2 linked regions of the Anatilimnocola aggregata genome follow. The protein of the gene in region 1 binds, or shares a complex with, the protein of each later gene. Links are inferred from orthologs where the notes say so. Each region holds a gene or a part of one and is shown on either strand. Other genes may lie near its edges.

Region 1 (4,044 bases):
CGCTTGAACGCACGCTGGCCATTGAAACGAAAGAGGGGACACTGCTGCCGATTGTGGAAGACGTGCGCGGCCGCGCTTTGCGAAACGATGAGCGCCTGCGAAAGATGGACCTGGAAGTCCTCGTCCGCAAATTTCGCGGCTCACCCGCGGGCCAGATCATTCGCCTGTACGAAGTGACCGGCGAAGGGAAGTTCGAAATCGACTACTGGTGCGAGATCTGCTCAATCGCCATGTACGAATTGAAAATCTGCGAATGCTGCCAGGGCGATATCATTCTTCGCAAGACCAAAGTCAAGCCGTAGGCGCGACAGTACCTGACTCGCGCACCTTGTCGGCCGTCGACAACTCTATTCTCCCGCTTCCACGGGCAACAGAACTGGCGTGGGTTTGATGGCGGGAAAACGATCTTGCAGCGCCTGCACTTCCATCGTTTCTTCCCGCAACGCTTCCATCGCCTTCACTGCTGCTTCGGCCGCTTGAATGGTGGTGATGCACGGGACGCCAAGTTGCACCGCTGCTGCCCGAATGCGCCCCTCGTCGGTCCGTGCTCCCTTGCCGCTCGGCGTGTTGATGACGAGCTTGATTTGTCCATCGTTCAAATAGTCGAGCAGATTTGGCCGCCCTTCGACAATCTTTTTCACGTGCGTCACCAGAATGCCCGCTTCTTCCAGTCGGCGAGCGGTTCCTTCGGTGGCCACCAGTTCGTGCCCCAGCTTCTTCAAGCGGCGGGCAAGTTCGACGACCGATTCTTTGTGCCGAGCCGAGACACTGACGAAGATCTTTCCTTCTGTCGGCAAAATCGTCCCTGCGGCTAATTGCCCCTTGGCAAACGCGATGCTGAACCGCTCGCTAATGCCCATCACTTCGCCCGTGCTGCGCATCTCGGGACCGAGCACGATATCGACGCCAGCGAACTTGCGGAACGGAAAGACGCTCTCCTTCACGCTGACGTGTGAGGGAATCGGCTCGCGCGTGACGCCTAGTTCAGGCAATGTGACGCCGGTCATCACCTTGGCCGCGATCTTCGCCACGGGCATTCCCGTGGCCTTGGCAACAAACGGCACCGTGCGGCTGGCGCGAGGATTCACCTCAAGCACATAGACGGCCATCTTGCCATCTTCTTTCTTGACCGCGAACTGCACGTTCATCAGCCCAATCACTTTCAAGTGCAGGGCCATGGCTGCGGTTGCTTCGCGAATCTCCTGAACGATTGGTCCGGGCAAGCTATAGGGAGGAATCGCGCAGGCCGAGTCGCCCGAGTGGACGCCGGCTTCTTCGATGTGTTCCATAATGCCAGCGATGATGACATTTTCGCCGTCGCAAATGCAGTCGACGTCGACTTCGGTGGCATCTTCCAAAAAGCGATCGATGAGCACTGGCTGACCCTGAGCCACCACAAATGCTTCCGCCACAAAGCGTTCGAACTGTGAATGGTCGTAGCAGATTTCCATCGCCCGTCCGCCGAGCACAAAGCTGGGGCGAACGAGGCACGGGAAGCCAACTCGCTCGGCCTCGGCTCGCGCTTGGTTCATGTTGCGGGCAATGCCGTTGGCCGGTTGTTTGAGATTGAGCGCGGTGAGAATCTTGGCGAACTTTTCGCGGTCCTCAGCTGCTTCGATTGTTTCGACACTCGTACCAATGATCGGCACGCCGGCGTTGTGCAGCGCCCGCGACAAATTCAGCGGTGTTTGCCCGCCGAACTGCACAATCACTCCTTCGGGCTCGATCCGGTCGAAGATATTCAGCACGTCTTCGGTGGTGAGTGGTTCGAAGAAGAGGAGATCGCTGGTGTCGTAATCGGTACTGACCGTTTCGGGGTTGCTGTTGACCATCACCGATTCGATGCCCAATTCTCGTAGCGCGAAACTGGCGTGGCAGCAGCAATAGTCGAACTCGATCCCCTGGCCGATGCGGTTCGGACCACCACCGAGGATCATGACCCGCTTCTTGCCCGGCTTGCGCGGCGGCGTTTCGTCTTCTTCTTCGTAGGTCGAATAGAAGTAAGGAGTGTAGGCTTCGAACTCCGCAGCACAGGTATCGACCGCCTTGTACGTGGGAACCAGCCCGCGCGCTTTGCGATTGCTGCGCACATCGATTTCGGGCACTCCCCACATCGTCGATAGTTGGCGATCGGAAAAGCCAAATTGCTTGGCTTTGCGGAACGTGGCATCGTCGACGCGCGAGATATCGCCGATCGCGCGCAGCGAATCTTCCATCTGCACGATGCCGAGCAACTGCTCGAGAAACCAAGGATCGATGAACGTGAGTTGAAAGATTTCGGCGAGCGACATTCCGCTCTTGATCGCATAGCGCAAGTACCAGACTCGATCGGCGTTGGGCACGGCGAGCTTCGCGCGAATGTCGTCGGCCGAGGGCTGATGCGGTGTGCCCCAGAGATCCTTGTTGTCGCACCCAAAGCCGAACGCGCCGACTTCGAGTCCACGCAGCGCTTTCTGGAAGGATTCCTTAAACGTCCGGCCAATGGCCATCGTCTCGCCGACGCTCTTCATTTGCGTCATCAGCGTCGCATCAGCTTCGGGGAATTTTTCGAAGGCAAAGCGGGGAATCTTGGTAACGACGTAGTCGATCGAAGGCTCGAAGCAGGCCAGCGTCTTGCGCGTGATATCGTTGGCCAATTCGTGCAGCCGAAAGCCAACAGCGAGTTTCGCGGCAATCTTGGCAATCGGAAAGCCCGTCGCCTTGCTGGCCAGCGCGCTGCTGCGACTGACGCGCGGGTTCATTTCGATGACGATCATCCGGCCGTTTTTCGGATTAATCGCAAATTGAATGTTGGAACCACCGGTTTCGACGCCGATCTCGCGAATGACGGCGATGCTCGCATCGCGCATCCGCTGATATTCTTTGTCGCTCAGGGTTTGAGCGGGAGCGACGGTGATGGAGTCGCCGGTGTGAACGCCCATCGGATCGAAATTTTCGATCGAGCAGATGATGACTACGTTGTCGTCCATGTCGCGGACGACTTCCATCTCGTATTCTTTCCAGCCGATGATTGATTCTTCGACCAGCACTTCGGTGACGGGCGACAAATCGAGGCCGTTCCGCACCATCCGGTCGAATTCTTCGCGGTTGTAGGCGATGCCCGAACCGCTGCCACCCATCGTAAAGCTAGGGCGGACGATGGCGGGGAGACCGACCATCTCGAGCACCTTGCGGGCGTGTTCGACAGTCTTGACGGTTTCACCCTTGCAAACCGAGAGGCCAATCTTGTGCATCGCCTGCTTGAACAGCTCGCGTTCTTCGGCCTTGGCGATGACATCGGGGCGTGCGCCGATCATTTCGCAGTTGTACTTCGCGAGCACGCCGTGCTTGGCCAGATCCATCGCGAGGTTGAGGCCCGTTTGGCCGCCAAGTGTAGGCAGGATCGCGCAAGGACGCTCTTTTTCGATGATCTTTTCGACGATCTCCCACGTCAGCGGTTCGATGTAGGTCCGGTCAGCCATTTCCGGATCGGTCATGATCGTGGCCGGGTTGCTGTTCACCAGCACCACTTCGTACCCCTCTTCGCGCAGCGCTTTGCAAGCTTGCGTACCCGAATAGTCAAACTCGCAAGCCTGGCCGATCACAATGGGACCGGAGCCAATCAGCAAAATCTTCTTGAGGTCAGTTCGCTTTGGCACGGGCAGATCAATCCTTGGAAAACGAGAACGCGGACAGCAGACAGGCTCTGGCTAACCACCCTTGAGGACCGCCTCGCACCAATTGCGTGCGCGCAGCCTCAGCGCAAAACCGAGTGGCGTGTAAAATCTCTCGAAGGTAACACGGTTCGCCGCTAGCGTTCAAGGGGCAGGATGCGACAGTTGACGAAGATGTTAAGTCGCATGCGAGCGGCGACACACACGTTTGCGTGAGATATGATGAAATAGTGAGTACGCGAAACGACTTAGGACGGATCAGCGAAGATGATTGCTCAACCCACGTCAATTCCCGCATCTTCCGGAAATCAACCTGAAATTCAACAAGAGCTGCTCGTCCTGCAAACGCGGCTTGACGAGGCCTTCGCAAGAATCCAGCAGTTGGAAGCGC
Region 2 (3,069 bases), 3.3 Mb from region 1 along the record:
AATCTCGCTCGAAATCCGTAGCCGCAGGTATACCGCTCTTCCGGTCGATGAGCAAGCGAACCGCGAACATCGCGTGGTCTATGCTAAACTTGCATCTGCCTCGGTTGATGCCGCGCTCGCGTTGAGCCGACGAAGCCCGGTCATTAGAATTCGCTTATCAGACCACTCTGTACGGCGTTTAGGGGACAAAAATGTTTCAACAATCTTGCTATCGAGTGTTCCCACTCGCGGCCCTCAGCCTCGCGCTCGCGATGGCCATTTCAATTGCCCAGGCGGGAAAATACAACAAGACTTTAAGCATTGGCGATGCCGCCCCAGGCTGGACGGACTTGAAAGATCCTTCAGGCAAGACTCACTCGCAGGCTGATCTTAAAGACAAAGACGTCATCATCGTGGCCTTTCTCTGCAATACGTGCGAGTACGCGGTGGCCGTCGAAGATCGGATGAATGCCCTGCACAAGAAACTCGCCGCCAACGGCAAGTGTGCGATTGTTGCCATCAATCCCAACAAGGTCGAAGGGGATTCGCTGGAAAAGATGGCCGAGAAAATCAAGGAAAAGAGCTTTCAGTTTGCCTACGTCCACGATGACGACGCCCAGTCAACCGCCAAGGCCTTTGGGGCCACACGCACGCCCGAGTTCTTCGTCCTGAACAAGGATCGCAAAATCGTCTACATGGGGGCGCTCGACGATAACCCGGACGAAGCCAAGGCCCAGCGTAACTACATCCACGAAGCGGTCGGTGCCGCACTCGCCGGCAAAGCTCCCGAAGTGACTGAGACTGTGCCGATTGGCTGCACGGTGCGCTATCAACGCGACCGCCGGAAGAAGACAGAGTAAGAGTCTATTCTGGTGTGCCAATGGCATTCTGCCAGTGCTGATTGGCAGTTGCGTGGTTGCTTAACAGGGAAAGCAGAGTGCTTGCCTTTTTGCAAAGGGCAGCGTTCAGGTAGAAGGTCGATTGGCCAGCATTCCGCGATCGGCTTACGTATCCGAGCTGGCCAAGCACTGGCAAAATGCCAGAGGCACCCAAATTAGCTCGCACTCACGCCCTTGGCCGCAGCCATTAATTCGCGGAATTGGCGGAATAGATAGCGGCTGTCGTGTGGGCCGGCAGACGACTCGGGGTGGTACTGTACGCTGAAGGCGGGGACTTCTTTGTGTCGCAGGCCGGCGACGGTGTTGTCGTTCAAGTTGCGGTGCGTGATCTCAAGGCACGTCGGCAGCGATTCTTCCTCGACCGCAAAGCCGTGATTTTGCGACGTAATTTCGATCTTGCTGGTATCGAGGTTCTGCACGGGTTGATTCGCGCCGCGATGACCAAACTTGAGCTTAAATGTCTTCGCGCCGCAGGCGAGCCCCAGCAGCTGATGCCCTAAGCAAATACCAAAGACCGGCACTTTGCCCAGTACGCCGCGAATGCAATCCTGCGCGTAGTGCAATGGTTCGGGGTCGCCGGGGCCATTCGACAAGAAGACGCCATCGGGATTTCTTGCCAGCACTTCTTCAGCCGTCGACGTGCCCGGCAGGATGGTGACCTTGCAGCCTTCGTCGGTTAGATGGCGGGCAATGTTCCACTTCATGCCATAGTCGAGCGCGATAACGTGAAACCGTTGATCGTCGAAAGCTGGATTGGGCTCAATGGGCAACTTAGCCCAACTGCTCAGTTTCTCATTCCAATCACGTGGCTGTGTGGGGAGCACTTCGCGAACGAGATCGCGCCCGACGAGACCAGGGCTGGTCTTCGCCTTCTGTACCAGGCTCTCGTCGTTCAAGTCGACACTGCTGATGACGCCCTTCATTGCACCGCGATTGCGCAAGCGGCGGACGAGCGCCCGCGTGTCGATGCCAGCGAGTCCGACGATGTTGTGTTTCTTCAGATAGGAGTCGAGCGATTCTTCTGCGCGAAAATTGCTCGGCTTCTCGGCAAATTCTTTCACGACAAAACCAGCCAGGTGGGGTTTCCCACTTTCCAGATCCTCGCGATTCACACCGTAGTTGCCAATTTCGGTGTAGGTCATCGTCACGATCTGCCCGCGGTAGCTGGGATCGGTCAAAATCTCCTGATAACCGGTCATCGAGGTGTTGAAGCAAACCTCGCCGTCGATCTCGCCGATCGCGCCAAACGCGACGCCAGTGAAAACCGTGCCATCTTCCAAGGCAAGCTTTGCCGGTTGCGACATGCGTGAGTCAACCTTCTCTGAATGTGCTGCGTTGATTCTGCCCGAATGTCTCGCGACAGCCGAGCGGCTTAAAGTCTTGTGAAGCGAAGTCCCGATACGGAATCAATGGCTGTGGGTCTTCGGTCGCTGCGCGAGCAGTGCCCGAACAGCCTCCCGGAAGGGTTTCTGTTGCGGCGAACAGAAGCCCTTCCATTTTTTTTGCGCCGAACGAACTGTGTGCGACTTTGGGTAGCTTCACCACCCGCACAGATTGCCTCAGCGGCAAATCTTCGCACGGATTTTCAGCCAGTTCGGCCAAACTTGGGCGGCGGTAAGAATTTTACCGCTCTGCTGGCATTCAGAGAAGGAGCCAGCGCGATTCGGTGGTGCGAGGCATCAGCACCGAGTAACCGTCGTTCACGTCCAGTCGCAACTACCCCTAAGTGGCAATGGCCGCTTTAGGGACGCCATTCGCTGGTTTTTCGGCCAATGGCGGGCGGGTGTCCCGTTCCAGGCAACGGGCCATCTGCCGCAGCGCCTGCTTCAGGCGATTCTCGTTTTCGACGAGTGCCATCCGGCAATGACCTTCGCCAGCAGCTCCAAAACCCGTACCCGGGCTGAGCGCGACGTTTGCATGCTCGAGCATGTACATCGCGAATTCGACCGAGTTCATCTGGCTCGCCCACGGTTCGGGGTATTTACCCCAAACAAACATGCCAGCTCGCGGCGTGGGAACTTGCCAGCCTTGCTTGCGCAGGCCATCCAGCAGCAAATCGCGACGGGCCTGATACAAGCGCGATTGCGACTCAACGGCTGCATCGGTGTGCCGCAGCGCCACGATCGCGGCAATTTGAATCGCCTGGAACAGGCCGTAGTCGTAATACCCTTTGATAACTCCCAGGGCCTTC

What was found. Proteins that work in one complex are often made in the same cells at the same time.
Region 2: the proteins of carB (region 1) and carA are in contact, whole or in part, in a solved structure (PDB 1KEE), measured with the Escherichia coli proteins. The link is inferred for Anatilimnocola aggregata from one-to-one orthologs.

Annotation. Positions count from the first base shown.
Region 1 is NZ_CP036274.1:7,557,116-7,561,159, reverse strand. The notes cover bases 148-4,027. They hold carB (carbamoyl-phosphate synthase large subunit), read right to left. Parts: upstream 3,639-4,027; coding sequence 348-3,638; downstream 148-347. Other genes in these bases: ETAA8_RS28735 (hypothetical protein), read left to right, coding at 3,921-4,027; ETAA8_RS28745 (hypothetical protein), read left to right, coding at 148-302. Also shown: more of ETAA8_RS28745, read left to right, coding at 1-147; more of ETAA8_RS28735, read left to right, coding at 4,028-4,044. UniProt on the Escherichia coli protein: Large subunit of the glutamine-dependent carbamoyl phosphate synthetase (CPSase).
Region 2 is NZ_CP036274.1:4,235,670-4,238,738, reverse strand. The notes cover bases 109-3,013. They hold carA (glutamine-hydrolyzing carbamoyl-phosphate synthase small subunit), read right to left. Parts: upstream 2,183-3,013; coding sequence 1,034-2,182; downstream 109-1,033. Other genes in these bases: ETAA8_RS16060 (aminotransferase class I/II-fold pyridoxal phosphate-dependent enzyme), read right to left, coding at 2,601-3,013; ETAA8_RS16070 (thioredoxin family protein), read left to right, coding at 192-839. Outside these bases: more of ETAA8_RS16060, read right to left, coding at 3,014-3,069. UniProt on the Escherichia coli protein: Small subunit of the glutamine-dependent carbamoyl phosphate synthetase (CPSase).